DNA from 4 places in the Streptomyces botrytidirepellens genome. Region 2 is predicted to be linked to each of the others. Evidence: riboswitches for the same ligand, from Rfam matches in the RefSeq annotation. Region 2 holds a riboswitch; each other region holds the start of a gene.
What was found. A riboswitch is a leader RNA that binds a small molecule or an ion and turns the genes downstream of it on or off. The one in region 2 is predicted to bind cobalamin.
Positions count from the first base shown of each region.

Region 1 (7,376 bases), on a different contig from region 2:
CACTGGCCCGGGAGCGGACGACGCCCCCGGGCCCTGCGCGCGTGGCCGTGGTCAGTGGTCGTGCGCCGCCGCCCGGTGGACCGGGCCGTGGGCGGTCAGACAGTGCTCGACCAGCGGTTCGTCCGCGCGGAGGTGCTCGTCCCCGTCCGCCCGGGGCCGCGGGGTCAGGGTGTCGAGGTGGTCCACCTGGAGCGTGGTGTGGGTGATGCCGTACTCCTCGCGCAGCACCTCCTCCAGCCCCTCCCGGACCGCGTGGCAGTCGCCCCCCGCCGCGACCAGGACATGGGCGGACAGCGAGACCTCGCCCGAGGTGATCTGCCAGACGTGCAGATCGTGCACCTCGGCCACCTCGGCGTGGGCGGCCAGCAGGCCCCCGATCTCGTCGGGCTCGACCCCGGCGGGAGCCGCCTCCAACAGCACGCGCCCGGAGGCCCGCAGCAGCTCCACGCCCGCCTTGATCATGAGAACGACCACGATGAGACCGGCGATCGCGTCGGCCCGGGCGTAGCCGGTGGTCACCACGACCAGTCCGGCGATCGCGGTGGCGATGAAGGCGTAGAGGTCGTTCAGCACATGCTGGAAGGCGCCTTCGATATTCAGCGAGGAGCGGTTCGCCTTCGACATGCACCACGCCGCCACGATGTTCACCACGACCCCGGCGAGCGCGACGATCAGCACCAGACCACCGGTCACCTCGGGCGGATCGATCAGCCGCTCGACCGCCTCATAGCCGAGGTATGCGCCGAGCAGCAGCAGAGAAAGCCCATTGGCCTGCGCGGAAAGGATTTCCGACCGCTTGAGCCCATAGGTATAGCCACCGCGGGCGGGCCGGGCCGAAAGCCGGATCGCAATGAGCGCGAGGACGATCGAGGCGGCGTCGGTGAGCATATGGGCCGCGTCGGAAAGCAGCGCCACCGAACGTGCGATCACCCCGATCACGACCTCCACCAGCATAAAGCCGGTGATCAGCGCGAGAGCGATGGACAGCCACCGGCGGTCGGCGTTCTCCGCCACACCGTGCGCGTGCCCGCCATGGCCCTCGCCGTGTCCGTGCGTATGGGCTCCCACCCGCTCCTCCTCGGCTCGCTTTATGGGCAACGGCAATTGAACAGCACTTCGGATAATTCTCCAAAGGCTGCAATGGACACGGTTATCAGGTGGCATTGCCTTATGAATTCGGCAACGCTTTTCATTGTCGCGCCCGGGGCATCACGCCCGGAAAACGCACAGCGCACCGGGCTCCTGAGCGGACGTCACCCGGGCGGACGATCACGGGTCGCTGATGCGTACGAGGCCACGCCGGTGCGGGTGAGGTACGCGCGAAGGAGGTGACCGCGCGGGGCGCGGCGCGTTGGCCGAACATGACGACGACGATGCGACGCCGTTCTCTCTCGCAGCCGAGCAGAGCGCTGGACCGGAGCACCGAAGGCGGAACGGTTCACCAGACGCTTCACCAGTCGAGCTGCGTACCGATCTACGCGGCGCTGGTCGAGCGCTGGTCGTCCGCGGGGCGGGCGGTGCCCGGGGCTTACGACCGCGAGTGGACCGAACTGGTCAACTGTCCGCCCTGGCCGGACCGGATCCGGGCGGCGGCCCGGCCGTCCTCCGGCTGAGCCCCCGCCCGTCCTGCTTCCCTAGGGACCTCAGTCGTCCCCGCCCTCCAGGCCGCCCTCGGTCTCCAGGAACAGCTCCCGGACCCGCTCCAGCACCTCCGGGTCCGGCTGCTCCCACAGACCGCGGCTCTCGGCCTCCAGCAGCCGCTCGGCCATGCCGTGCAGCGCCCAGGGGTTGGCCTCCTCCAGGAACGCGCGGTTCTCCGGGTCGAGCAGATAGGTCTGGGCGAGCTTGTCGTACATCCAGTCGGCGACCACGCCCGTGGTGGCGTCGTAGCCGAAGAGGTAGTCGACGGTGGCGGCCAGCTCGAACGCGCCCTTGTAGCCGTGGCGGCGCATCGCCTCGATCCAGCGCGGGTTGACCACCCGGGCCCGGAAGACCCGCGAGGTCTCCTCGTGCAGGGTGCGGGTGCGCACCGTCTCGGGGCGGGTGGAGTCGCCGATGTACGCGGCCGGGGCGGTGCCCTTCAGGGCGCGCACGGTGGCGACCATGCCGCCGTGGTACTGGAAGTAGTCGTCCGAATCGGCGATGTCGTGCTCGCGCGTGTCGGTGTTCTTCGCGGCGACCGCGATCCTGCGGTACGCGCTCTCCATCTCCTCGCGCGCCGGGCGGCCCTCGAGTCCGCGACCGTAGGCGTAGCCGCCCCACACCGTGTAGACCTCGGCGAGGTCGGCGTCGGTGCGCCAGTCGCGGCTGTCGATGAGCTGGAGCAGCCCCGCGCCGTACGTGCCCGGCCGGGAGCCGAAGATGCGGGTGGTGGCGCGGCGCTCGTCGCCGTGCTCGGCGAGGTCGGCGCGGGTGTGGGCGCGCACGTAGTTGACGTCGTCGGCCTCGTCCAGGGACGCGGCGAGCCGTACGGCGTCGTCCAGCAGCCCGACGACGTGCGGGAAGGCGTCGCGGAAGAAGCCGCTGATGCGCAGCGTGACGTCGACGCGCGGGCGGCCCAGGTCGTCGGAGGGAACGGGTTCAAGTCCCGTTACTCGCCGCGAGGCGTCGTCCCACACCGGGCGGATGCCCATCAGCGCCAGCGCCTCGGCCACGTCGTCGCCGGAGGTGCGCATCGCGCTCGTCCCCCACAGCGACAGGCCGACCGACCGCGGGTACTGGCCGTCGTTGTCGGCGCGGTAGCGCTCCAGCAGCGAGTCGGCGAGCGCCTGGCCGGTCTCCCAGGCCAGTCGGCTGGGCACGGCCTTGGGGTCGACGGAGTAGAAGTTGCGGCCGGTCGGCAGGACGTTGACCAGGCCCCGCAGCGGCGATCCGGACGGCCCGGCCGGGACGAAGCCGCCGCTCAGGGCGTGGACGGCGTGGTCGATCTCGTCGGTCGTGGCGGCCAGGCGCGGCACGACCTCGCGGGCGGCGAACTCCAGGATCGCGGTGACGGCGGTCCGCTGGGCCTCGGGCAGCTCCAGGGCGGCCTTCTCGGCGGCCTCCGGGGCCCAGTCGGCGTCCTCCATCGCCTGGACGAGGGCGCGGGCGCGCTCCTCGGCCTCGTCCGCGCCGGTGCGGGTGGCGGCCGACTCGTCCAGGCCCAGCGCCTCGCGCAGCCCGGGGAGCGCCGACGTACCGCCCCAGATCTGGCGGGCGCGCAGGATGGCCAGGACGAGGTTGACGCGCTCGGGTCCGGTCGGCGCTCCGCCGAGGACGTGCAGACCGTCGCGGATCTGGGCGTCCTTGACCTCGCACAGCCAGCCGTCGACGTGCAGCAGGAAGTCGTCGAAGCCCTCGTCGTCGGGCCGCTCCTCCAGACCGAGGTCGTGGTCGAGCCGGGCGGCCTGGATCAGGGTCCAGATCTGGGCGCGGATGGCGGGGAGCTTGGCCGGGTCCATCGCGGAGATGGCGGCGTACTCGTCCAGCAGCTGTTCCAGCCGGGCGATGTCGCCGTACGAGTCGGCGCGCGCCATCGGCGGTACGAGGTGGTCGACCAGGGTGGCGTGGACGCGGCGTTTGGCCTGGGTGCCCTCGCCGGGGTCGTTGACCAGGAAGGGGTAGATGAGCGGCAGGTCGCCGAGCGCGGCGTCGGGGCCGCAGGCGGCGGACAGGCCCGCGTTCTTGCCGGGCAGCCACTCCAGGTTGCCGTGCTTGCCCAGGTGCACCATGGCGTCGGCGCCGAAGCCGCCGTCGGCCTCGGGGGTCGCCATCCAGCGGTAGGCGGCCAGGTAGTGGTGCGAGGGCGGCAGGTCGGGGTCGTGGTAGATGGCGATGGGGTTCTCGCCGAAGCCGCGCGGCGGCTGGATGACGACCAGGAGGTTGCCGTGGCGCAGCGCGGCGAGGACGATCTCGCCCTCGGGGTCGCGGCTGGTGTCCACGAACATCTCGCCGGGCGGCGGGCCCCAGTGCTCCTCGACCGCGTCGCGCAGCTCCTGCGGCAGCGTGGCGTACCAGCGGCGGTAGTCGGCGGCGGGGATGCGGACCGGGTTCTTGGCCAGCTGCTCCTCGGTGAGCCAGTCCTGGTCGTGGCCGCCCGCCTCGATGAGGGCGTAGATCAGGTCGTCGCCGACGCCGGAGGCCAGGCCCGGAAGCGCGCCCTCGCCCTCCTCGGGGCCGAAGTCGTACCCTTCGGCGCGCAGTCGGCGCAGCAGGGCGACGGCGCTGGCGGGGGTGTCGAGGCCGACCGCGTTGCCGATCCGGGAGTGCTTGGTGGGGTAGGCGGACAGGACGAGCGCGAGGCGCTTGTCGGCCGCCGGTATGTGCCGGAGCCGGGCGTGTCGTACCGCGATTCCGGCGACACGCGCGGCGCGCTCGGGGTCGGGGGCGTAGACCGGCAGGCCGTCCTCGTCGACCTCCTTGAAGGAGAACGGCACGGTGATCAGCCGTCCGTCGAACTCCGGGACGGCGACCTGGGTCGCGGCGTCCAGCGGCGACAGACCCTCGTCGTTCTCCTCCCACGCACTGCGCGGCGAGGTCAGGCACAGCGCCTGGAGCACGGGGACGTCGAGCGCGGCGAGCGCGCCCGCGTCCCACGCCTCGTCGTCGCCGCCCGCCGACGCCTCGGCGGGGCGGGTGCCGCCCGCGGCGAGGACGGTGGTGACGACGGCGTCGGCCGCGCCTAGGGCCTCGATCAGCTCGGGCTCGGGGGCCCGGAGGGAGGCGACGAACAGCGGCAGCGGGCGGCCTCCGGCGTCCTCGACGGCCTGGCACAGCGCCTCCACGAAGGCGGTGTTGCCGCTCATGTGGTGGGCGCGGTAGTAGAGCACGGCGATCGTCGGGCCGGTGACGTCCTCGCGCGCGGTGCGCTCCAGCGGCCCCCAGGTGGGGGCGGGGGCGGGCGGTTCGAAGCCATGGCCGGTGAGCAGCACGGTGTCGGACAGGAACCGGGCCAGCTGGTCCAGGTTGGCGGGCCCGCCGTGCGCGAGGTAGGCGTGCGCCTCGGCGGCGATCCCCACGGGGACCGTGGACGCCTCCATGAGCTGGGCGTCAGGGGCCTGTTCACCGGTCAGGACGACGACGGGCAGGTCGCCCGCGAGCAGGGTTTCGAGGCCCTCCTCCCAGGCGCGGACGCCACCGAGCAGCCGTACGACGACGAGTTCGACACCGTCGAGGAGCCCGGGCAGATCGTCGAGCGCGAGCCGCGCCGGGTTGGCGAGGCGGTACGGCACCGGGCCCGTGGCCGCACGGGCACTGAGCAGGTCGGTGTCGGAGGTCGACAGCAGCAGAATCATGGCTCAGCGCCTTCCTCGGGGTCCGCGCCCCGGGCGGGTTGGAAGACGGCGGGAGTTCCTGGCTCGCACGGCGGGCTGCCGTGCTCACAGTGGCGGGACCGCACCGGATTCGCACCGGTTTCCTCCCCTGACGCCGTCTTGTGCGTCCGGCGGGCCAGACGGCCCGCCGCAGAGCATAGTAGGCGTTGCTGACCTGGCACGGGACAGTGCGGGCCGACCGGACGTCGGTATGCTCGCCGCCATGTCCCTCCCCCCGACAACCATCCCACCTGCGGATGAAGCGCCCTCGCCGCGGGCGCGCGGACGCGATGACGCCTGCCCCGGCGCGCTGCGGCTGCACCCGGCGGACGACGGCTCCCTGGCCCGCGTCCGGATACCGGGCGGCCTGCTGACGGCCGGTCAGGCGCGGGCGCTGGCCGGGGCGAGCGAGGAGCTGGGCGACGGCTGGCTGGACCTCACCTCGCGGGGCAATCTCCAGGTCCGCGGCCTGGACGCGGCGTGCGGCGGCGAGCTGGCGGCCGCGCTCCGGGCCGCCGGGCTGCTCCCCTCCGACCGGTTCGACCGGGTGCGCAACATCGTGGCGTCCCCGCTGGGCGGCCTCGACGGCTCCGGATGCGGCGATGTCACCGCGTGGGCACGGGAGTTGGACACCGCGCTGTGCGCCGGGACATGGGAAGAGTTGTCCGGCTTGTCGGGTCGTTTCCTGTTCGCGGTGGACGACGGGCGGGGCGATGTCGCCGCACTCGGCGCGGATGTGACATTGATCGCAACGCGGGACGGCGGAGCGGTGCTGCGGGTGGGGTCCGGGGCTGGGGCCGACGGGACTGCGCTGGAGGTGCGGGGGCGGGACGCGCCGCGTGCCGCCGCGCTGGCCGCCGTGGAGTTCCTGGCCCGGGTCCGGGCGAGCGGTACGCGGGCATGGCGGGTGCGCGAACTGCCCGCGCAACACGCCGTGACCGCCGACGGCTTGGCGGCGCGACTCGCGGACGAAGGCATCGAAGCCGTACGTATCGGACGGAGAGGACCGGTCGGCGGGCCCGGCGCGCCGCCCGCGCCGGGCGTCGTGTCCGGGCCGGACGGGCGCCACGCCGTGTCGGTCCTCGTTCCCCTGGGCCGGGTCGGCGCGGCGCAGTGGCGGCTGCTCGCCGGGCTCGCCTCCCGGGGCGGGTCGGGTGAGCTGCGTGTGACACCCTGGCGCGGCGTGGTGCTCCCGGGGTTCACCGCGGACGGCGCGGCGGCCGCGGCGCGGGAGGCGGCCGACGCGGGGCTGGTGACCGATCCGGACTCCCCGTGGGTCGGGGTCGGCGCGTGCACGGGACGCCCGGGCTGCGCCAAGTCCCTGGCCGATGTGCGCGCCCACGCGACGCGCGCGGTGGCGGGCGCCCCCCGCTCCCCCGACACGCCGCAGGGTTCCCCCGGCGCGCCGCCGGTGTACTTCTCCGGCTGCGAGCGGCGCTGCGGCCACCCCGGCGGCCGCTGGGTGGACGCGCTGGCCACGTCCGATACGGACTACCGGCTCACCGTGCGCGACACGCGCGAGCCGGACGGCGCGACAAACGACGGCGCGAATGACGCCAGCGGGACAGACGTGGCAGCAGAGCAATTGGCCGACGCCGTGGCGACGGCCCGCGGAACGGCATGATCAACGACATGATCGAGGACACAGTGTTCGACTACGAGAAGGACGGGGCGGCCATCTACCGCGCCTCCTTTGCCACCATCCGCGCCGAGGCGGACCTGGGCGGCCTCCCCGCCGACGTCAGCCAGGTCGTGGTGCGGATGATCCACGCATGCGGCATGGTCGACCTGGTCAAGGACCTCGCGTACACGCCCGAGGTGGTGACGCGGGCCCGGGAGGCGCTGCGCGCCGGGGCGCCCGTGCTCTGCGACGCGCAGATGGTCGCCAGCGGCGTCACCCGCAAGCGGCTGCCCGCCGACAACGACGTGGTGTGCACGCTGTCCGACCCGGCCGTACCGGAGTTGGCGCGGCGCATGGGCACGACGCGCAGCGCCGCCGCGCTGGAGCTGTGGCGGGACCGGCTGGAGGGGTCGGTCGTGGCGGTCGGCAACGCGCCCACCGCGCTGTTCCGGCTCCTGGAGATG
Region 1 is NZ_RIBZ01000875.1:15,219-22,594, forward strand. It holds gene EEJ42_RS47870 (cation diffusion facilitator family transporter) at 52-1,068, opposite strand; gene EEJ42_RS47875 (hypothetical protein) at 1,374-1,613, shown strand; gene cobN (cobaltochelatase subunit CobN) at 1,644-5,273, opposite strand; cobalamin riboswitch at 5,307-5,456, opposite strand; gene cobG (precorrin-3B synthase) at 5,515-6,915, shown strand; gene EEJ42_RS47890 (precorrin-8X methylmutase) at 6,924-7,376, shown strand, end outside.
Region 1: linked by a shared signal. The riboswitch ahead of cobN (cobaltochelatase subunit CobN) and the one ahead of metE (5-methyltetrahydropteroyltriglutamate--homocysteine S-methyltransferase) in region 2 are both predicted to bind cobalamin.

Region 2 (7,376 bases):
AACGATTGCGACAACTCGACCCCTGCTCGGGTGAGTGACTCCCTTGAGATAAGAAGAGAGCTTCGCAACTTCATACCCTGTCTTCATTGACACGATATCGAGATCGGGCGCTCCAGCGCGGCGATGCAGTGCGCGCAGCTGAGAAGCAAAGGCGAAGCGGAAATCCCGCGGGGTCGCTTCTTCTATCGTCTTACCCAGAGCCGACACCAGCAGGTCGATGGCTCCCGCTAGCTCGTAGTCCGCTTGCCGCACAGATGTGCCCCGCGTAGGCCTCGCCATGGCGATCCCGCCGCTGGTCTGACGTCGGGCCGGAACGGCGAGCTCATCTCTGTGGGATTCGCTCAGCTTATTCTTCAACGGGACGAGCACTTTATGGCCGTGCCCGGCAACAATGACCGTCTCATCGTTAACGTGCTGCCAGTAAATTTGCTCGGATTCCGGCTCGAACAACATGAGAGTGACTGGCAGTGAGTGATTCATCCAATAGGCTACATGTTTTGCGTCGCAATAGAACCACCACCCAAGATCCGTCGGTTTGGTGAATTGACTAGCGCCGGACTTGATCTGCACAGCCAACAGTCGGCCAGTTCCTAGTCCAGATGCACCGCCAGGAGCGCCGACCCCATCGACCACCTCGATGTGGGCATCAATTCCGATATCGCTAGTCTCTTGTTCACGGAAAAGCCAACCTAATTGGGTGGTAACCAAGTATGCGGCCCGAGACACTCCAGCACGATCCACCAGGTGGGTGGCAGGGACGACTGTCAAAGTTGCATCTCCTCACACCGGCTCCGGCCAACCGATGAGTCCAGCCTAGAGGGAGGGACTGACAGCTGGCCCGTAACTCGCCCTCGGCCGTCCCGGGTTGGCGTCGTTACCGAAGGTCAGACAGTTGAACGCCCCGTGCCAGATCCGTGCCAGGTTGAGCGGGGAACCACGAGGAACAGCAGTCGCTCGATCAGCCCCGTCGAAGAGCTTTCCTGCTCTCCCTCACAGGTCAACGGCCAGATCGCCCCTAGATCACCCGAGCTTCCCAAGCTCAGGTTCTGTCCAGTGCCACGCAAGGCCCAGGCCGCGCAGTGTCTAGAGCTGACGGTTGCCGAGGGGTTCGAGCAGACTGTCCATGTGGACTCGGGAATCGCAGCGATCTTGGGGGCAGTAGTTGGGGCATTGGGTACCGGCGGTGCAGCTGTTGTTACAGGGGTGTGGGCGGCCAAGACCGCGCAGCACCAAGCGGCGGCCCAAGACGCGCAGGCAAGGCGTCAGCTGCGTGCCGAACATGTCCGAGAGCGTCGCGGGCCGCGCAGCAAGGCGTACGCGGACTTCGTCGCACAGGCGCGTGTCATCGAGAGGGCGCTAGGCAGGTACCAGGACTCGCACATCCTTGAGATGGGGCAATTCAATCAAGAAGTTGACAAACTCGACTACTTGGGGGTGCAGGTGTTGCTAGAGGGGCCGCCATCCGTCATCCGTCCCTCACAAGACTTGATCAGCTGCGCCCATCGATGTATGAGGCCGCTTCGAGTCTCCATTGCGGCGCTTCATGAGTTCGGCGATGAGTCAAGCGAGTACGCTGCAGCGAAGAGCGCGGTGGGCGATGTCGGCTTCGAGCTCATCGCGGAAGTGAAGGATTTCGCTGAGGCCGCGCGGCGCGTCCTCGACGACGATGGGGCCGGACAGGCCGACGCTTCGGTCGGCGCGCAGGTCGCTACGACGGCTACCGTCGCTCGGGACGCCGTGGCCGACTCGGGCTGACATCCACGGTCGACATCAAAGGCAGCAGACAACGGCGCAATTGCGCAGATGTTGACGGAAGATCGTCGGCCAATCAGGCCCTGTCCAACTCGGAGTGACCCAGCCTGCGATGGAACTCCAAGGCGGTGGTCAGCGAGTGCTGTACAGCAGGCAAGTACAGCAACCACCCCAACCACCGTCGATCGACACCGGCCCCAGCCGACCGACTGACCAGCCGGGCAGACCTTAGCGACCACCCCGCCCGTAGTTCGGGACGAAGAGGTCGTGGGTTCAAATCCCGCCACCCCGACTGAAGGAACAGAGGTCAGGCCCGGTGCTGAGAAATCAGCACCGGGCCTGACTCGTTGTGCTTGCCCCTCGTGGCCGTCTGTGACTGTCCTACACTGTGGAAACCGCGACATCACACTTGTGGGGGGACTGATGTTTCGACGAGCGGTGCCGACACCCGGGATGTCCGAGGCGGGGACGGTGCCGACCAGTCCCCCGCGGGCGCGTCGGTTGTGTGCTTGGGCGCTGGATTTCGCCGTCGTCGTGGCAGTGGCCGTGCTGCTCGGCTGGTTCACCTTCCATCGAATCAGTTCCGAGGTGACCGACGCCACGAGCCTTGCTGGGACGAGCGCTTGGGAGGTCATCACCTCGAAGGGCGATCTGGCGGAGGCGGGTCAGGACGTCGGACGGTCGCTTTGGCGGTCTGCGGTGAGTGACATCCAGCAAGCCTTCGCCGCGCTGGTCGTGTTCACCTTCGTCTACCACTTCCTCTCGCTGGCCGTGATGAGCCGCACGCCGGGGCAGGCGTTGACGGCCCTGTGCGTCGTACGGCGCGGTGGCGCGGGGCGGCCTGGGCGGAGCCGGGTTGCGGTGCGCGCCGCGGTCACCACGCTGGTCGATGTCGGCTGGTATGCGCTGGCCTGCTACCTGCTGGCCGAGGGCGAGGTCGTCCTCTCGGTGTTGTGCTGGGTCGTCGCCATATCGTTCTTCGCCTTCAATGCGGGGCTGGCGCTGATGGGCTCCCGGAGGTCGCTGGCCGACCGGCTGGCCGGTGTGACGGTCGTTGGCGCGCACGTCCGTGCCGCGCTCGCCCGGATCGGCGGGACGGTCCGGTGGGGCGGCCGGACGGGCCCCTGACGCCTTTCCCTGGGCCGTCGTTAGCGATCATCCGCGTCCGGGGCGGCAATGCTCAGCACCGACGATGTTGTCGGCACAGCTGAACGGGGTCGGCCAACGTCCGGCGGGTGCCGTGTGAGAAGGCGATCACCTATCGGGAAGGACGTGCCCGGACCGACCCAGGCGCGGGTCTCGAAGGGTGGTCGGGCCGACCCCGTACATCTTCAGCTTGATGCAGGGCAGAAGTTATTGCAAGTAATTTGCAATAACGGTTCAGAGCGTGGAGCGGACCTCCTGGGCCGCTGCGACCAGGTGGTCCAGGGAGGCGCGGACCTCGGGCCAGGCGCGGGTCTTCAGGCCGCAGTCGGGGTTGGCCCAGAGGCGGTCGGCGGGGATGGCGGCGAGGGCCGTGCGGAGGAGGGTGGCGGTTTCGGCGGGGCCGGGGACGCGGGGGGAGTGGATGTCGTAGACGCCGGGGCCGACCTCGCGGGGGTAGTGGGCGTCGGCGAGTTCGGTGGCGACCTGCATGTGGGAGCGGGCGGCTTCCAGGCTGATGACGTCGGCGTCGAGGTCGTCGATGGCCGGGAGGATGTCCCCGAACTCGGCGTAGCACATGTGGGTGTGGATCTGGGTGTCCGCGCGCACGCCGCCGGTGGTGAGGCGGAACGCCTCGGTGGCCCAGGCCAGGTAGGACGGGCGGTCGGCGGTGCGCAGGGGCAGGGTTTCGCGCAGGGCGGGTTCGTCGACCTGGATGACCGCAGTGCCCGCGGCCTCCAGGTCGGACACCTCGTCGCGCAGGGCGAGGGCGACGTGGCGTGCGGTGTCGGCGAGGGGCTGGTCGTCGCGGACGAAGGACCAGGCCAGCATGGTGACGGGGCCGGTGAGCATGCCCTTGACCGGGCGGTCGGTGAGGGACTGGGCGTACGTCGTCCAGCGCACCGTCATCGGCTCGGGCCGGGAGATGTCGCCGGCCAGGATCGGCGGGCGGACGTAGCGGGTGCCGTAGGACTGCACCCAGCCGTGCCGGGTGGCGAGGTAGCCGGTGAGCTGTTCGGCGAAGTACTGGACCATGTCGTTGCGTTCGGGCTCGCCGTGCACCAGGACGTCGATGCCCGTCTTCTCCTGGAAGGAGATCACGTCCTGGATCTCGGCCGCGATGCGCTGCTCGTATCCGGCGGTGTCGATGCGTCCGGCGCGCAGGTCGGCGCGGGCGGTGCGCAGCTCGCTGGTCTGCGGGAACGAGCCGATGGTGGTCGTCGGCAACGCGGGCAGCCGCAGCCGGGCACGCTGGGCGGGGGCGCGCTCGGCATACGGCTCGGGGCGGCGGGTGTCGGCGTCGGTGACGGCCTCGGCTCGGGCGCGTACGGCCGGGTCGCGGGTGAGCGTGGAGGTGGACCGGGAGGCCAGGTCGGCGCGGTTGGCGGCGAGTTGTGCGGCGATGGTGCCGGTGCCCTGGGCGATGCCGCGGGCGAGGGTCGCGACCTCGGTGGCCTTCTGACGGGCGAAGGCCAGCCAGCGGGCGATCTGGGGGTCGATGTCGCGTTCGGCTGCCGTGTCGAGGGGGACGTGGAGGAGGGAGCAGGACGCCGAGACGTCGACCCGGTCGGCGAAGCCGAGCAGGGTGCCGAGCCTGGACAGGGAGGCGGCGAGGTCGTTGATCCACACGTTGCGGCCGTCCACGACGCCCGCGACCAGGCGCTTGCCGGGCAGTCCGCCGACGGCGGCGAGGTCGTCGAGGTTGGGGGCGGCGGGCCCGGTGAAGTCGAGTGCCAGCCCGTCCACGGGGGCCTTGGCCAGGACGGACAGGGACTCGCCGAGGCGGTCGAAGTACGACGCGACCAGCAGCCGGGGGCGGTCGGTGAGGGCGCCCAGTTCGCGGTACGCGCGGGCGGCGGCGTTCAGTTCGGCGGCGGTGCGGTCCTGGACGAGCACGGGTTCGTCCAGCTGGACCCATGCGGCGCCGGCCGCCCGCAGATCGGCCAGCACCTCCGCGTACACGGGCAGCAGCCGGTCCAGCAGGGTGAGCGGCTCGAAGTCCGGCGCGACGCCGGGTGCGGGCTTGGCGAGCAGGAGGTAGGTGACGGGGCCGACCAGCACCGGCCGGGCGGTGTGACCGAGTGCGACCGCTTCTGACAGCTCGGCGACCTGCTTCGCCGAGTTGGCGGCGAAGACGGTGTCGGGGCCGAGTTCGGGCACCAGGTAGTGGTAGTTGGTGTCGAACCACTTGGTCATCTCCAGCGGCGCGGCCTCCTGGGTGCCGCGCGCCATGGCGAAGTAGCCGTCCAGCGCGTCGGCTTCGACGGCGGCGCGGTGGCGGTCCGGTACGGCACCGACCATGACGCTGGTGTCCAGCACATGGTCGTAGAACGAGAAGTCGCCGGTCGGCACCTCGTCGATACCGGCGTCGGCCAGCTGCCGCCAGTTCGCCGCGCGCAGCATCGCGGCGGTCTCCCGAAGGGCGCCGGCGCCGACCCGGCCCTTCCAGTAGCCCTCGACGGCCTTCTTCAGTTCGCGGTGGTGCCCCTGACGGGGGTAGCCGTACACGGTGGCCCGTGCCGCCGCGGCGGCCGCGGATGTCGCTGTCACGTAGCTCTCCTTCGCGAGCGTGTCCCTTGGGGATCCCGGCCGGATTCGGGGGCGCGAAGGAGTGACGAACCGGGCGGATCGACCGCGCGTCCGATACGCGCGCGTCCGCCTGCTTGGTACGCCGACCCGCCCTCGAGGTCACCGGGATCTCCGCGCGCGATCGGTCGCGCACGGGCAACGGGCAGGTCTTCGGACTCGCGGGCACACCTCGTGACGTCGTGCACGTCGAGGCACCTACTGGCCGTCGCTTCCCGGGCCCGTCTCCCGGACCCAGTGCGTATGACGGCGGTCGTTCCCGCTCACCGCTGCGGGGCAGTCCCGGATTTCCACCGGGTTCCCTCTTACGACGCGCCTGCCTGGCGGGCAGGGCGAACCAGCTGCGGGGCCCAGCCTAGGCGGTGGTGCCGGATCGGGGCACCCCCTCCACAGGGGCAGGGGGTAGAAAGGGCGTATGGCGCGCCGTTCCTTAGCATCCGATGTGGTTTCCACAGCCTCCGAGGCCGGAATGGCCTCCGCGGCCCCCGAGGCCGGAGTCCCCGAGTCCGACGCCGAGGCGATGGTCACTGCCGTGCTGACCGCGTCCCGGCTGCTCGTCGCCGTCTCCGCCCGGTCGCTGGCAGCGGTGGAGGAGTCCCTGACACTGCCGCAGTTCCGGATGCTGGTCGTCCTGGACGCCGGAGGTCCGCTGAGCCTGTCCGGGCTGGCCGGGGAGCTGGGCGTCCAGCCGTCGACCGCGATGCGCATGATCGACCGCCTGGTCACGACGGGCGTGGTCGCGCGCGGCGTCTCCGCCGAGGACCGGCGTACCAGCATGATCTCGCTCACTCGGGCCGGTCGGCGGATCGTGGCCGAGGTCACCGAGCGGCGCCGCCAGGAGATCGCGCGCATCGTGGACGTCATGCCCGCCGGACAGCGCCGCCATCTGATCGAGGCGCTCCAGGCGTTCGCCGAGGCGGGCGGCGAACCGACCGTCGAGACCGGGAGCCCGCAGGCCCACGCCGCCTGGTGAGCGCGTGGGCGACCCCGGCGCCCGGCAGCCGCACCCCCGTAACCCTGCGAGAATGATCAACTGCTCTGGGAGACCGTGAGACCGGTGGGTGGCCGGGGGGACAGGGGACGTGCGATGAGGCTGCGGGACCGGCTGCGGTACTGGTTCGACGGCACGATGGACCGGGGGACGCCCGCCCTGATCGGCTGGCTCGGCCTCGCCTCCCTCGCGTTGATCGCCGTGGTCTCCACGCTGGTGGTCGCCCTCTCCCACGAGGACACCCGGAAGAGCGGCGGCTGGACGGGCGTGGTGTGGATGAGCCTGCTGCGCACGCTCGATCCGGGCACCATGGGCGGGGACACCGGCCGCCCGCTGTTCCTGGTGCTGATGCTCACGGTCACGATCGGCGGCATCTTCATCGTCAGCGCGCTCATCGGTGTCCTCACCACGGGCCTGGAGAACCGGATCCAAATGCTCCGCAAGGGCCGGTCGCGGCTGATCGAGCGCGGCCACACGATCGTGCTGGGCTGGTCGGACCAGGTGTTCACGGTGATCGCCGAGCTGGTGGAGGCCAACCAGAGCGCCCGCCGCTCCTGTGTGGTGATCCTCGCCGACCACGACAAGGTCGACATGGAGGACCAGATCCGCGACCGGATCCCCGCGACCGGCCGCACCCGCGTGATCTGCCGCTCCGGAAGTCCGCTGGAGCGGCGCGACCTGGAGCTGGTGAGCCCCGACACCGCCAAGTCGATCATGGTGTTGCCGCCGGTCGGGGACGACACCGACACGGACGTCATCAAGGTGCTCCTGCTGCTCAACAGCCGGAAGTGGAAGGGCGCGCGGCCGAACGTCGTGGCGGCCGTGGAGAGTTCGGACAACCTGCCCGCCGCCCGCCTCGCCGCCGGTACGAACGCACTGATCATCGACGCCGACGACATCGCCG
Region 2 is NZ_RIBZ01000028.1:18,768-26,143, reverse strand. It holds gene EEJ42_RS01665 (DUF4365 domain-containing protein) at 1-726, opposite strand, end outside; gene EEJ42_RS01660 (hypothetical protein) at 1,054-1,755, shown strand; gene EEJ42_RS01655 (RDD family protein) at 2,293-2,880, shown strand; gene metE (5-methyltetrahydropteroyltriglutamate--homocysteine S-methyltransferase) at 3,133-5,445, opposite strand; cobalamin riboswitch at 5,609-5,838, opposite strand; gene EEJ42_RS01645 (MarR family winged helix-turn-helix transcriptional regulator) at 5,951-6,454, shown strand; gene EEJ42_RS01640 (CASTOR/POLLUX-related putative ion channel) at 6,569-7,376, shown strand, end outside.

Region 3 (7,376 bases), on a different contig from region 2:
GTGGACGCGGTGGCCCAGCGGCTGACCGGCGCCATCACCGTGGACGCCTCCGACGCGTCGCTGCCGTTCCTCGACGTCACCACCCGTACGTATGTGCCGGACGCCCTGGAACGCTGCGGACTGTCCGGCCACGCCCGGCTGCTGCCGAGCCCCGCCGCGCCCGGCACCGTCCTCGCGCTGGACGACGAAGGGGCCCAACTGACCGGGCTGCCGCCCGGACTGCCCGTGGTCTCCGGTCCGTACGACCTCCCGGCGTGCGCCATCGGCAGCGGGGTGCGGGACGTGGGCGACGGGCTGCTCATCGTCGGCACCACGCTGGCCTGCCAGGTGCTCACCGACCGCGCGGCGGTGGACGCTTCGGCCGATCCGGCCGGAATGTGGCTGTGCACCCCCGACCCGGAGCGCTGGCTGCGCGCGATGCCCGCGATGGTCGGCACGGCCGCCCTGGAGTGGGTGCTCGATCTCACAGGGACGACCACCGCCGAGCTGGACGCCCTGCTCGACGGGAGTCCGCCGGGCGCGAACGGCGTGACCGCGCTGCCCTTCCTGTCCGGCGCCGGGGAGCGCGCCCCGTTCGTGGAGCCCGCCGCCCAGGGGCGGTTGGACGGTCTCACCCTCGCCACCACCCGCGCGGACACCGTACGGGCCGTGTGCGAGGCCATCGCCTACGCGGCCCGCCACTGCCTGGAGGCCGCCGGGCTCTCGGGGCGGCTCGCGCTGTGCGGCGGAGGGGTGCGTTCCGCCGCCTGGACGGAGATTTTCGCGAACGTCATCGGCCGCCCGGTGGTCATTCCGGACGAGCCGGAGGTCGGCGCGCGGGGCGCGGTCGCGGTCGCGTGGCGGTCGCTCGGCGACCCCGTGGACGCGTCCCGGTGGCGCTCCGCGTCCCGTACGGTCGAGCCGCGGAGCGAGCTTCGCGGCGCGTACGAGGACGGTTACGCGGGCTACCGCGACCGCCTCGCCCGTGCCCTGGAGGAATGGCGGACGAGCGGTCCGGGAAGCTAGTTTTCCCTGGGATTCCGGCGCGGCCAAAGCCCGACGCGACTAGCACATCCATACGAATCCACCCAGCTGACGACACAACATCTGGGGGCGCGTGCGCAGCACGACACAAGATGTATGCTCGTTTCCGCTGTCGCCGCAGGGGAATCCGGCGCGAATCCGGAACTGTCCCGCAACGGTGTACGTGTGCGCTTTTGCGTACCCGTGAGTCCGATGACCTGCCGACGGCCGTCTGCATACGTCCGGGCCTCGCGGGTTGGGCCGATGGACGCTGCGTGGTGTGCCGTAAAGCGGAATCGGCATGCCCGTGAGCGGCCATCGCGCACTGCCCTCGCAGGCCCCCAGCCGAGCGAGGGAGAACACTTCAGTGACCATCGCGCCCGCCGACCCGGTTTCAGAGGCAGCGGAGACTCCGGCAGCGGCCGACGCGCCCGGGACCGCCTTGTTGCGGACCCTCACCGGGCTCACCGCCGATCTGCCCGCCACCGACCCCGGCAAGGTCGCGGCCGCCGCCCTGCGCGGCCGCCATCCCGGTTCGGACGAGGCGGAGTTGCGCTCCCTGGCGACCGAGGCGGCGGCCGGACTCATCGGCGAGGAGCCGGAGTACTCCAAGCTCGCCGCGCGGCTGCTGACCCGCGCGATCGCCGAGGAGGCGGCCGGGCAGGGCGCGGACTCCTTCTCCGCGTCCGTCGCCGTGGGCCACCGCGAGGGCCTGATCGCCGACTCCACCGCCGAGTTCGTGACCGCCCACGCCGCCCGGCTGGACGCGCTGGTCGACCGGGCGCTGGCCGACGGCGCCGACGACCGCTTCGGCTACTTCGGGCTGCGCACCCTGCACAGCCGCTATCTGCTCCGCCACCCCATCACCCGTCAGGTGATCGAGACCCCGCAGCACTTCCTGCTGCGAGTGGCCTGCGGGCTCGCCGAGGACCGATCCGAGCGGGCGCTGGACGACGTCGCCGAGCTGTACCGGATGACCAGCACGCTGTCGTACCTGCCCAGCTCCCCCACGCTGTTCAACTCCGGCACCCGGCACCCGCAGATGTCCTCCTGCTATCTGCTGGACTCGCCGCTGGACGAGCTGGACTCGATCTACAACCGCTACCACCAGGTCGCGCGCTTGTCGAAGCACGCGGGCGGCATCGGTCTGTCGTACTCCCGCATCCGCGCCCGCGGTTCGCTGATCCGCGGCACCAACGGGCACTCCAACGGCATCGTGCCGTTCCTGCGCACGCTCGACGCCTCGGTGGCGGCCGTCAACCAGGGCGGCCGGCGCAAGGGCGCGGCCTGCGTCTACCTGGAGACCTGGCACGCGGACATCGAGGAGTTCCTGGAGCTGCGGGACAACACGGGCGAAGAGGCCCGCCGCACCCACAACCTCAACATCGCGCACTGGATCCCGGACGAGTTCATGCGCCGGGTCGAGGCGGACGGCGACTGGTCGCTGTTCTCGCCCGTGGACGCGCCCGAACTGGTCGACCTGTGGGGCGAGGAGTTCGACGCCGCGTACCGCAAGGCCGAGGCCGAGGGCCGGGCGCTCAAGCAGGTCCCGGCGCGCCAGCTGTACTCCCGGATGATGCGCACCCTCGCGCAGACCGGCAACGGCTGGATGACGTTCAAGGACGCCGCCAACCGCACCGCCAACCAGACCGCCGAGCCGGGCCGGGTCGTCCACTCCTCCAACCTGTGCACCGAGATCCTGGAGGTCACCGACGACGGCGAGACCGCCGTCTGCAACCTCGGCTCGGTCAACCTGGCCGCGCACCTGGGTGAGGACGGTGAGATGGACTGGGAGCGGCTGGACCGCACCGTCCGCACCGCCGTGACCTTCCTCGACCGCGTGGTGGACATCAACTTCTACCCCACGGAAGAGGCCGGGGCGTCCAACTCCCGCTGGCGGCCGGTGGGGCTCGGCCTGATGGGCCTCCAGGACGTCTTCTTCCGGCTGCGGCTGCCGTTCGACTCGCCCGAGGCGCAGGCGCTCTCCACCCGGATCTCCGAGCGCATCATGCTCGCCGCGTACGAGGCGTCCTGCGACCTCGCCGAGCGCCACGGCCCGCACCCGGCCTGGGCCGAGACCCGCACCGCGCGCGGCGTGCTCCACCCGGACCACTACACCGGCGCGCAGGCCGCCTGGCCCGAGCGCTGGGAGGCGCTGCGCACCCGAATGGCGACCACCGGCATGCGGAACTCGCTGCTGCTGGCGATCGCGCCGACCGCCACCATCGCCTCCATCGCGGGCGTGTACGAGTGCATCGAGCCGCAGGTCTCCAACCTCTTCAAGCGCGAAACGCTCAGCGGTGAGTTCCTCCAGGTCAACAACTACCTGGTGAACGACCTGAAGAAGCTCGGCGTGTGGGACACCCAGACCCGTGACGCGCTGCGCGAGGCCAACGGCTCGGTCCAGGACCTCTCCTGGGTTCCCCAGGACGTACGCGACCTCTACCGCACCGCGTGGGAGATCCCGCAGCGCGCCCTGATCGACATGGCGGCGGCCCGCACCCCGTACCTCGACCAGAGCCAGTCGCTGAACCTCTTCATGGCGGCGCCGACCATCGGCAAGCTCAGCTCGATGTACGCGTACGCCTGGAAGCGCGGCATCAAGACCACCTACTACCTGCGCTCCCGCCCGGCGACCCGGATCGCCCAGAGCGCCCGCGGTGGCGCCGCCACGGCCACCGTCCCCGCCCCCGTCCCCGCCCAGCAGACGCCCGCCGAGGCCGACGCGGTCGCCTGCTCCCTGGAAAACCCCGAGTCCTGCGAGGCCTGCCAGTAATGCCCACCGCATCCGAGATGACCACCGCGAACACCGCGACGGATCACGCCAAGAATCTGCTCGACCCCGGCTTCGAGCTGACCCTGCGGCCGATGCGGTACCCGCAGTTCTACGACCGCTACCGGGACGCGATCAAGAACACCTGGACCGTGGAAGAGGTCGACCTCCACTCGGACGTCGCCGACCTCGCCAAGCTGTCCCCCGGTGAGCAGCACATGATCAGCCGACTGGTGGCGTTCTTCGCGACCGGCGACTCGATCGTGTCCAACAACCTGGTGCTGACGCTCTACAAGCACATCAACTCCCCCGAGGCGCGGCTGTACCTGTCGCGGCAGCTCTTCGAGGAGGCCGTGCACGTCCAGTTCTACCTGACCCTGCTGGACACCTACCTGCCCGACCCGGACGACCGGGCGGCGTCCTTCGCGGCGGTCGAGAACATCCCCTCCATCCGGGAGAAGGCGGAATTCTGCTTCCGCTGGATGGACTCGGTGGAGAAGATCGACCGCCTGGAGTCCAAGGCCGACCGCCGCCGCTTCCTGCTCAACCTGATCTGCTTCGCGGCGTGCATCGAGGGCCTCTTCTTCTACGGCGCCTTCGCCTACGTCTACTGGTTCCGCTCGCGCGGCCTCCTGCACGGCCTCGCGACCGGCACCAACTGGGTGTTCCGCGACGAGTCCATGCACATGGAGTTCGCCTTCTCCGTCGTGGACACCGTCCGCGAGGAGGAGCCCGACCTCTTCGACGACGACCTGGAGCGCCAGGTCACCGACATGCTGAAGGAGGCCGTCCAGGCGGAGCTCCAATTCGCCCACGACCTCTGCGGCGACGGCCTGCCGGGCATGAACACCGAATCGATGCGCGCCTACCTGGAGTGCGTCGCCGACCAGCGCCTGGCGCGCCTCGGCTTCCCCGCGGTCTTCGGCTCGGAGAACCCGTTCTCCTTCATGGAACTCCAGGACGTCCAGGAGCTGACCAACTTCTTCGAACGCCGCGCCTCGGCCTACCAGGTCGCGGTCGAGGGCTCGGTCTCCTTCGACGACGACTTCTGACCGTCTCCGGGTGATACACCCCTTCGCTCGCGACACGGCCGCGCTCTTCCCGGAGCGCGGCCGTGTCGTCGTTGACATCCCCTGTCACCGACGGAACATTGGTTTGGCTCGGTTTACATAACGCTGAATCACCGAGGGGCACATGGGGTACAAGGGGGACGGCTTCTCCATCGACAACACTTCCATCAACGGCAGTTCGAACCTGCTGATCGAGATGGCGGGGCTGCTCTATGAAGGGCGCCCTGACGGCGACCTCTGCACCATGGCGCGAGCGCCGCGCGCCCATCCCGGCGTGGCGGCCAAGGCAGACCGGTTCGCCCGCTTCGCGAACGACCAGTACCAGGACCTGACGACGCTGCTCGCCGCGCTCTCCACTCGCCTCCGGGAAACCGGCGGCAGCTATGTCGACTTCGACGGAGACGTCGCGGACGCAAGGATGTCGAGTTCCTCGAAGACTGCAATCCCAAGCTCGTCGAGCGCAATTCCGATGAATTCCGCCGGCTACGTGACCTGCTGCTCGAGATCGAACCCGCCGCGAAACGCGCCGCCACCGGCACGGAGTGGGTGAGCAAGAGCCGCGAGCCCTACGACGACCGGCTGCGTCAAGCCCGTGACATGATCGCGCACCTCGCCGAGGGCTACGACGCGGCCCGCAAGGCGCTGCTGCACTACTCCGCGGCGCTGGACACCGCCAAGGCCCACTACGCCAACGGCAAGGCCGCCGAGCAGACCCTCGCGGATCTCATCGCACAGGTCGGCCAGGCCGTCACGCGTACGGCTCAGGAGGCCGAGCCGATGCGCCAGTGGGAGGACATGCGCGGCACCACCGGCTTCCTGGACTGGGCCGCTGAACTCACCATGGACATCGACGACATCAAGGACGACGCCAACCGCGCCCACGATCAGGCGAGTTCGGACTTCGGCAACGCGAAGACCGTCGAGAAGGACGCGCGCGACGACTGCCTCGCCACGCTGAGGAAGGCATACAAGGCTCTGCCCGATTTCCGCGGTGGCAGCTTCGCCGACGCCAAGGATCTGCTCGACAGCATCCCGGCGCTGCGCAAGGAGGCGGGCGAGGCCCGCAAGGACCCCCTCACCCGGCTCGAGGGCAGCGGCCCCAAGGCAGAGTTCGCTCCCCCGGTGGGCAAGGACGATGTCTCCCCCGCTCTCTGGGTCATCCGGATGAAGCTCCAGGACCTTCCGGAGGCCACCGGCAGTTACTGGATCCCGCCCCTGTCGAACGAGGGCCGGGCCGAGTGGATCTCGGCGAACAAGGACATCATCAACGCCGCCGCCAAGCACTCGGGGCTGACCCCGGAGTTGGTCGCGGGCATCGCCTGGCAGGAGGTCGGCGGCCAGCCCGGGCCGGCGGACGACATCACCGACTCGGTCCGGGAGACAGCGGAGCAGGACTGGTTCCCCGTCACCCCGGAGAACCTCCCCGACCGGCTCGGCGGCGACAAGGACGAAACCTCCTTCGGGCCCATCGCGATCCAGGTGCGACGTGGTGCGGAGGTGCTCGGCTACGGCCCCGAGAACCTCACCGGCAGCCAGCGCGACCAGATCGAGGCGGCGCTACAGGACCCCGGTCAGAACATCTTCATCGCTTCCGAATACCTCGCGATGCTGAAGGCCGAGAGCGACTTCGCCGACGTACCCGCCGACCAGATGACGCCGGAGCAGCGCCAGGAGCTGGGGGCCCGCTACAACGGAGGACCGTACTGGCAGGACGGCAGCGCGCAGAACTACGGTAAGGCCTTCGACGGCAACCTGAAGGACGCGCGGAGGGCCCTGGAGTGACCAGCTTTCTTCGGTGGGCCGGTGCGGCGGTCCTGGTCCTCGCGAACCTCGTCAACGTCTACTTCGCCTTTTGGGCGCTGGTGACGGAGCCCGGAGGCGACTGGGACGAGAACACGCTCACCGGTATCGAGACGGCGTCGTTCTCCGTGGTCCTCGTGGGGGTCGTGACCCTGCTGCTCGCGGCCCTTCCGGTCAGGAAGGGGGCGCTCAGCCGGTGGTGGCTGGCGCCGCCCGCGGTGTTCATCGTCCTGGGGGCAGCACGCTGGACGTACATCGCGCAGTACTACCCCCAGGCGGCGAACGGCCCCTGACCCACGCCGATGTCAGTCGTTCGGCACCGTCTCGTAGCGCGCGGTGCCCTCGGCCATCTGCCGGAGGACGTCCTTGCGGTCGCGCTTGGAGAGGCGGTCGATGTAGAGGTAGCCGTAGAGGTGGTCCGTCTCGTGCTGGAGGCAGCGGGCGAAGTAGCCGGTGCCGCGCACGGTGATCGGGTTGCCCTCGGCGTCCTGGCCGCGCACCACCGCGTAGTCCGGGCGGGCCAGCTCGCAGTAGGCGGTGGGGACCGACAGGCAGCCCTCGTTGGAGTCGTCCAGGACGCGGCGGTCGGCGGGCAGCTCCTCCAGCACCGGGTTGCAGACCACGCCGACGTGACGTACGCCCTCGTCGTCCAGGCAGTCGTAGACGAAGACCTTGAGGTCGACGCCGATCTGGTTGGCGGCCAGGCCCACGCCCTCCGCCGCCCGCTGGCT
Region 3 is NZ_RIBZ01000867.1:2,842-10,217, reverse strand. It holds gene EEJ42_RS46795 (FGGY-family carbohydrate kinase) at 1-1,005, shown strand, start outside; cobalamin riboswitch at 1,120-1,242, shown strand; gene EEJ42_RS46790 (ribonucleoside-diphosphate reductase subunit alpha) at 1,370-3,778, shown strand; gene EEJ42_RS46785 (ribonucleotide-diphosphate reductase subunit beta) at 3,796-4,827, shown strand; gene EEJ42_RS53600 (hypothetical protein) at 4,970-5,395, shown strand; gene EEJ42_RS46775 (hypothetical protein) at 5,392-6,627, shown strand; gene EEJ42_RS46770 (hypothetical protein) at 6,624-6,938, shown strand; gene def (peptide deformylase) at 6,951-7,376, opposite strand, start outside.
Region 3: linked by a shared signal. The riboswitch ahead of EEJ42_RS46790 (ribonucleoside-diphosphate reductase subunit alpha) and the one ahead of metE (5-methyltetrahydropteroyltriglutamate--homocysteine S-methyltransferase) in region 2 are both predicted to bind cobalamin.

Region 4 (7,376 bases), on a different contig from region 2:
CGGTCAGCTCGTGGGCAGCAGCACGACTCCGTCCTGGTCGGCGTGGAGGATGTCGCCGGGGGTGAAGGTGACACCGCCGAAGGACACCGGCACGTCGACCGCGCCCCGCCCGGCCTTTCCGCTCTTGCACGGGATGGCGCCGAGGGCCTGGACACCGACCCGTATACCGGCGAGGGCCACGCTGTCGCGGATGGCTCCGTACAGGACGAGACCCGCCCACCCGTTGGCCTCCGCCCGGTTGGCCATGATGTCGCCGACGAGGGCGGTACCCAGCGAGGCCCCTCCGTCGCCCCGCCCCGAGCTGTTCCGGGAGAACGCCGCCCGCCTCCACCACGGCACCGACGCCTGGCGCGGCGTCGAGGCGCCGGGCAGCACCCGCTTCCCCTGGAGCCCGGAGTCGACCTACGTCCGCCGCCCGCCGCATCTGACCGGCCTGGCGGCCACCGCCCCGGACCGCGTCACCCTGGGCCGGGCGAAGGTGCTGCTGCACCTCGGCGACGACGTCACCACCGACCACATCTCCCCCGCGGGCCGGATCCCCGCCGACAGCGCGGCGGGCCACTGGCTGGCCGAACGCCAGGTCGCCCGCCGGGACCTCAACCAGTACTCCACCCGCCGCAGCAACCACGAGGTCATGCTGCGCGGCGCCTTCACCAACCCGGCGGTGACCAACCAGCTGCCCGGCACCCGGTCCGGTGCGGGCGCCCACACGTACACGGCCGACCGCACCCGCGTCCTGCCGGTGTACGAGGCCGCGCCCACCTATCGCGACGCGGGCTACGACCTGGTCGTCGTCGCGGGCCGCAACTACGGCGCCGGTTCCAGCCGCGACTGGGCGGCCAAGGCCCAGGCCCTGCTGGGGGTGCGCGCGGTCGTCGCCGAGTCGTACGAGCGCATCCACCGCAGCAACCTCATCGGCATGGGTGTCCTGCCGATGGAGTTCGCCGAGGGCGACAGCGCCTCGGCCCACGCGTTCACCGGAGAAGAGGACCTCTCCTTCGAGGGGCTCGGCGAGCTGCGCGTCGGGACCAACCGGGTGATCATGCATCTCCACGGAGGTGACGACCGCCACACCACGGCGGAACTGCGGCTGCGCATCCACTCCCGGCAGGAACTCGCCTACCTGCGCCACGGCGGCATCCTGCCGTACGTGGTCCGCCGTTCCCTCCAGGGACCATGATGGCCCTGCGGGGACGACGGCGAGAGAGACGGTGGAGATGGACTGGGAGAGCTTCGCGGAGCAGATGGCCGTGATGGCGCGGGACCTGCTGGCGCAGGACTCGGTGGACGGGACGCTGGAGCGGATCACCGAATGTGCCGTGGAGATCGTCGAGGGGTGCGACGCGGCCGGAATCCTGGTCCTCCACGGTCAGAAGGTGGAGACCCTGGCCCCGACCGAGGGGCTGGTGGTCCGCTCCGATCAGTTGCAGGAGCTGACCGGTGAGGGCCCGTGTTTCGACGCCGCGCTCCGCAGCGAGCCCGTCCACCGGATCAAGGACTTCGCCGCGCCGCAGGAGAGGTGGCCCGAGTTCGGGCGCCGGGCCCGCGACCTGGGCATCGGGAGCATGATGGGGTTCCTGCTCTACACGCGGGAGGAGGAACTCGGTTCGCTGAATCTCTATTCGCGGAGTACGGGCGTCTTCACCAAGGGCAGTGAGACGGCGGGCTGGCTGCTGGCCTCGCACGCCGCGGTCGCGTTCTCCAGCGCCCGCACCGCCGACCAGCTCCAGCAGGCGCTCTCCACCCGGCACACCATCGGCGAGGCCATGGGCATCCTCATGGAGCGCCTCAAGATCAGCGAGGACGACGCCTTCAGCGTGCTGCGGCGGGTGTCCCAGGAGCGCAACATCAAGCTGCGGGACATCGCCCGGCAGGTGTGTGAGAGCGGCGGCATCGACGACTGACCGCCGCCGTGCCGCCGAGGGGCGGCTCCACCGGCCCGCATTCTGGACCGGAAGAGCCTGGCCATCCCGTTCCCCCGGGGGACTCGCGGACAGCGTGGGCGGCGAGTACCCGCCGCCCGGACCCGTATGCATGCGCACCGGACCCGATGAGTGATGACCGGTCAGCGGGCCAGCGGCGGTCAGCGGGCGAGCGCCCGTCAGCGGGCCAGGGCCGGGATGATGCCGCCCGCGAGGACCGCCTCGCACTGCCGCGGGGAGAGCCGGTGGCGCAGCAGGTACTCCTCGTCCCGCGTGACGTTGCGCACCCGGAGCGTCGGGTCGTCCGTCCTGGCGAGGGCCTCGTGCAGACCGGGCAGGCGCAGCCGGTCGTCGGTCTCGATGCGCTCGTAGTCGCCGGGGTCGTCGAATTCGAGGGCGAGGACGCCGAAGTTGGCGAGGTTCTGCCAGTGGATGCGGGCGTACGACTTGGCGATGACCGCCCGTAGTCCGAGGTAGCGCGGGGTGATGGCGGCGTGTTCGCGGGACGAGCCCTGGCCGTAGTTCGCCCCGGCCACGATGAGGTGTCCGGTGTCGTCCCGGGCCGACGCGGCGCGCCGGGGGTAGTCGGGGTCCAGCCGGGTCAGGGTGAACTCGGCCAGCTTCGGGATGTTGGACCGGTACGGCAGGGCCTTCGCCCCGGCCGGGGAGATCTCGTCGGTCGAGACGTCGTCACCGGCCTTGAGGAGGACCGGGCCTTCCAGGGTGTCCGGCAGCGGATCGAGATCGGGCAGCGCGGAGATGTTGGGGCCGCGCCGCAGCTGGACGCGGCGGGCCTCGTCCGGCGGCAGCGGCGGCTCCAGCATGGCGACGTTGACCGACGCCGGTGCGGGGGCGTCCGGGGTGGGCGGGACCGCCGACAGGCGGTCGGCCCAGTCGCGCGGGTCCGTGATGACGCCGGTCAGCGCGGAGGCCGTGGCGGTCTCCGGTGAACACAGCCACACCGCGTCGTCCTCGGTGCCGGAGCGGCCGGGGAAGTTGCGCGGGAACGTACGCAGCGAATTGCGCCCCGCGGCGGGGGCCTGGCCCATGCCGATGCAGCCGAGACAGCCCGACTGGTGGATGCGGCCACCGGCGGCGATCAGGTCGAACGTGGCACCGGAGCGCGTCAGGTCCTGGAGGATCTCGCGGGACGTCGGGTTGATGTCGAAGCTCACCTCGGGCGCCGTCTGCCGCCCCGCCACCATGGCCGCCGGTACGGCGAAGTCGCGGAACCCGGGGTTGGCGGAGGAGCCGAGGACCGCCTGCCCGATGGGCTCCCCGGCGGCCTCCCGGACCGGCACGACGTTTCCCGGGGAGGTGGGCCGTGCGATCAGCGGCTCCAGGGACGACAGGTCGATCTCCTCGTCGAGGTCGTAACGGACGTCCTCGTCCGCGACGATCTCCACGAAGTCCTCGCCCCGCCCCACCCCCGCCAGGAAGTCGCGCACCGCGCCGTCGGAGGGGAAGACGGTGGTGGTGGCGCCGAGTTCCGCCCCCATGTTCGCGATGACGTGCCGGTCCATGGCGGTGAGGGAGGCCAGGCCGGGCCCGTGGTACTCCAGTACGCGGTGGACGCCGCCCTGCACCCCGTGACGGCGCAGCATCTCCAGGATCACGTCCTTGGCGCTGACCCACGGCGGCAGTTCCCCGGTCAGCCGGATGCCCCAGATCGCCGGCATGGTCAGGTGGAGCGGCCGTCCGGCCATGGCGAGAGCCACTTCCAGGCCGCCGGTGCCGATCGCCAGCATGCCCAGGGAGCCGCCCGCGCAGGTGTGCGAGTCGGATCCGGCGAGCGTTCTGCCGGGGGCGCCGAAGTGCTGCATGTGCGTCGGGTGGGAGACACCGTTGCCGGGTTTGGAGAACCACAGGCCGAAGCGGCGGGCGCCCGAACGCAGGAAGAGGTGGTCCTCGGCGTTGCGCTCGTCGGCCTGGAGGATGTTGTGGTCGACGTACTGGACGCTGACCTGCGTACGGACCCGGTCCAGCGCCAGCGCCTCCAGCTCCTGCATCACCAGGGTGCCGGTGGCGTCCTGGGTGAGCGTCTGGTCCACGCGCAGCGCGATCTCCTCCCCCGGCCGCATGCTGCCGGACACGAGGTGGTCGCCGATCAGCCGCTGCGTCACGGTGCCGTGTGCGTGGCCATGGGGCAGACCCATAGCGGTACCGCCTTCCCGGTGCGGCGCTGCCGGACGGTCCGGGCGCCACCATGCGGGTTCCCGTTCCGCGGCCGCCATGCAGGGCCCGCCCCGGCACAGTCACCCGGACGGGCGTCCCGGCCCCGGGCCCGGCGTCAGCCGCCGTCCGCGTCCGCGGCCGCCGGGGCGGTGCGGACGGCCCAGCGCTGTTCGACCTTGGCGATCCGCCAGTAGGCCAGCGCCGCGGCCCACACCACGACGAACAGGCCGACGATGATGAACCCGACGTTGTCCAGGTTCAGGCCGGAGATCCAGCCGGTGACGGCGTCCCGCAGGGCGAGCTTGTCGTGGAGCACGCCGACCAGCTCGATGGTGCCGATGAGGAAGGCCACCGCGATCGACAGACCGGTGATGGCCAGGTTGTAGAACACCTTGCGGACGGGGTTGGAGAACGCCCACTGGTAGGCGAAGTTCATGAAGGTGCCGTCGAGGGTGTCGAACAGGCTCATCCCGGCGGCGAACAGCAGCGGCAGACACAGGACGGCGTACCAGGGCAGTCCCGCGGCGGCGCCGCTCCCGGCCATCACCATCAGCGTGACCTCGGTGGCGGTGTCGAAGCCGAGCCCGAAGAGGAAGCCGAGCGGGTACATCTGGCCGGGCCGGGTGATGGACTTCGTGAAGCGGCCCAGGACGCGGTTCATGAAGCCGCGCGAGTCCAGGTGCGCCTCCAGCTCCGACTCGTCGAACTGCCCGGCGCGCATCGCCCGGAACACCCGCAGGATGCCCAGCAGGGCGACCAGGTTGAGCGCGGCGATGAGGTAGAGGAAGGTCCCCGACACGGTGGTGCCGATGACCCCGAGGACCTGGTGGGTGCCGGAGTTCTCGTTCACCAGGGTGCCCGCCAGCCGCGTACCGCCGGCGACCAGCGCGGCCAGCAGCACCACGACGCTGGAGTGGCCGAGCGCGAACCAGAAGCCCACCGACACCGGCCGCTTGCCGTCGGCCATCAGCTTGCGGGTGGTGTTGTCGATCGCGGCGATGTGGTCGGCGTCGAAGGCGTGCCGCATGCCCAGGGTGTACGCGGTGATCCCGAGGCCGACGCCGAACGTCTTGGCGCCGACCTCGTAGTGGTGCGGGGTGACCACCAGGAAGAGCAGACCGAAGGCGACGGCGTGCAGGGCGACGATCACCGCCAGCAGCCCGGCGGTCCGGACGGTGTCCTCGCGCCGCCATGCGAATGCGGTGGGCAGGGTCATGCGGTCACGCTCCAGCACCTCGTGGATCACTTCGTGAGATGCCGCGGCCGGTCTCCTGGCTGACGGGTCGACGCGACCGCCCCTGCCTTCCCGGCCGCGCGAGGCGGCCAGTGGCTCCGCGGCCCGGTCCTGCGGCCGCGGAACGGGACGAGAACTCCCCGATTCACAGTGGCGAGGGCCGCTCCGGTTTCCCACCGGCTTCCCGAACACCACGGCGCGGCAACTGTAGGCGGCACCCCGCAAAACCGGCAAGTGGCGCACTTTCAGCAACGGTCAGGCGCGTGCGGTTCGGCAACGGTCACGCGCGCGAGGTGAGGATGCTGAGCGCGTTGGCCGCGACGATGGCGCCGATGCTCGCCCACTCGGTCCACCCCAGGCCCTGGCCGAGCAGGACCCATCCGACGACGGCGGCGAGGACCGGGTTGACGCTCATGAAGAGCCCGAAGGTCTGAGCGGGTACGCGGCGCAGCGTGAACAGGTCGGCGAGGTAGGGCACGGCGGAGGACAGGACACCGGCCGCGATGGCGTATCCGGCCGCCCCCGGCGTCGGCGGGTGCTGCACGGCGATGGCGATGCCGACGGGCAGGAACAGCACGGCGGAGACCGCCGCGGCCGCAGCCGACCCCTGCGCCCCGGGGACGCGGCGGCCGACGGTGCGGTTGAGCAGGATGTACGACGCCCAGCAGGCGGCGGCCAGCAGCCCGAGGCCGAGGCCCAGGTAGTCGGTGGAGGGCTGAGGACGCATCAGGGTGACCACGCCCGCCAGCGCGACCAGCGCGCAGCACGCGTCCGTGCGGCGGTGGGAGGCGGACAGGGCGATGGTGAGCGGCCCGAGGAACTCCAGGGTCACCGCGAGCCCGAGGCCGATGCGGTCGATGGCGCTGTACAGGGACAGGTTCATGGCGCCGAAGACCAGGGCCAGCAGCAGCACCGGCCACCACTGCTGCTTGGTGAAGGACCGCAAGCGGGGGCGGCCGACGGCCAGCAGGACGATGGCCGCGACGTACTGGCGTACCGCGACGACACCGGAGGCTCCGAGCACGGGAAAGGCGAGGGAGCCGATCGCGGCGCCGGTCTGGTTGGACAGGCCGCTGCCGGCCATGATGAGCACACCGGCCAGCGGGTGCCCGGCCGGTTTCCGGCCCGGGGCGTCCGGCAGATCCGGACCGGCGCGGTGTGACGTGGCGGTCGGCTGGGCGGGAGCAGGAGCGGAAGCGGGAGCGTGGGCTGCGTCCATACCGCGATCGTGCGGTCGCGCGAGCGTTGCGCAAAATGCGTTGACCGCCACACCTATACGCTTGGGTTATGGATGTGGAGCTGCGACAGTTGCGCTGTCTCGTCGCGATCGTGGACGAGGGCACCTTCACCGATGCCGCGATCGCGCTCGGAGTCTCCCAGGCGGCCGTGTCCCGCACGGTGGCCTCGCTCGAACGCGCCCTCGGGGTGCGCCTGTTGCGGCGTACCTCCCGGACGGTGACCCCGACCGGCACCGGGCTGCGGGTGGTGGCGCAGGCCCGGCGGGTGCTGGGCGAGGTGGACCATCTGGTGCGGGAGGCCACGTCGGGTCACACACGGCTGCGGATCGGCTACGCGTGGTCGGCGCTGGGCAGCCACACCCCCACCTTCCAGCGCCGCTGGGCCGCCGCCCATCCGGAGACCGATCTGCACCTCGTCCGCGTCAACGCCACCACCGCCGGTCTGGCGGAAGGGGCCTGCGACCTGGCCGTGCTGCGCAGGCCGCTGGAGGACCAGCGTTTCGACTCCGCCATCGTGGGGCTGGAGCGGCGGCTGTGCGCGATGGCGGCGGACGACCCCCTGGCCCGGCGCCGCTCCATCCGGCTCGCCGACATCAGCGACCGCACGCTGCTGGTCGACCGGCGGACCGGCACCACCACCCCCGAGCTCTGGCCACCCGGCTCCCGCCCGGACACCGAGGAGACGCACGACGTCGACGACTGGCTCAACCTGATCTCCACGGGCCGCTGCGTGGGGATGACGGCGGAGTCGACCGCGCACCAGTATCCGCGGCCCGGCATCGTGTACCGGCCGGTGCGCGACGCCGA
Region 4 is NZ_RIBZ01000883.1:32,438-39,813, forward strand. It holds gene EEJ42_RS49435 (RraA family protein) at 4-246, opposite strand; gene EEJ42_RS49440 (hypothetical protein) at 248-1,180, shown strand; gene EEJ42_RS49445 (GAF and ANTAR domain-containing protein) at 1,218-1,904, shown strand; gene EEJ42_RS49450 (aconitate hydratase) at 2,102-4,078, opposite strand; gene nicT (Nickel transporter NicT) at 4,213-5,313, opposite strand; cobalamin riboswitch at 5,342-5,542, opposite strand; gene EEJ42_RS49460 (EamA family transporter) at 5,612-6,550, opposite strand; gene EEJ42_RS49465 (LysR family transcriptional regulator) at 6,619-7,376, shown strand, end outside.
Region 4: linked by a shared signal. The riboswitch ahead of nicT (Nickel transporter NicT) and the one ahead of metE (5-methyltetrahydropteroyltriglutamate--homocysteine S-methyltransferase) in region 2 are both predicted to bind cobalamin.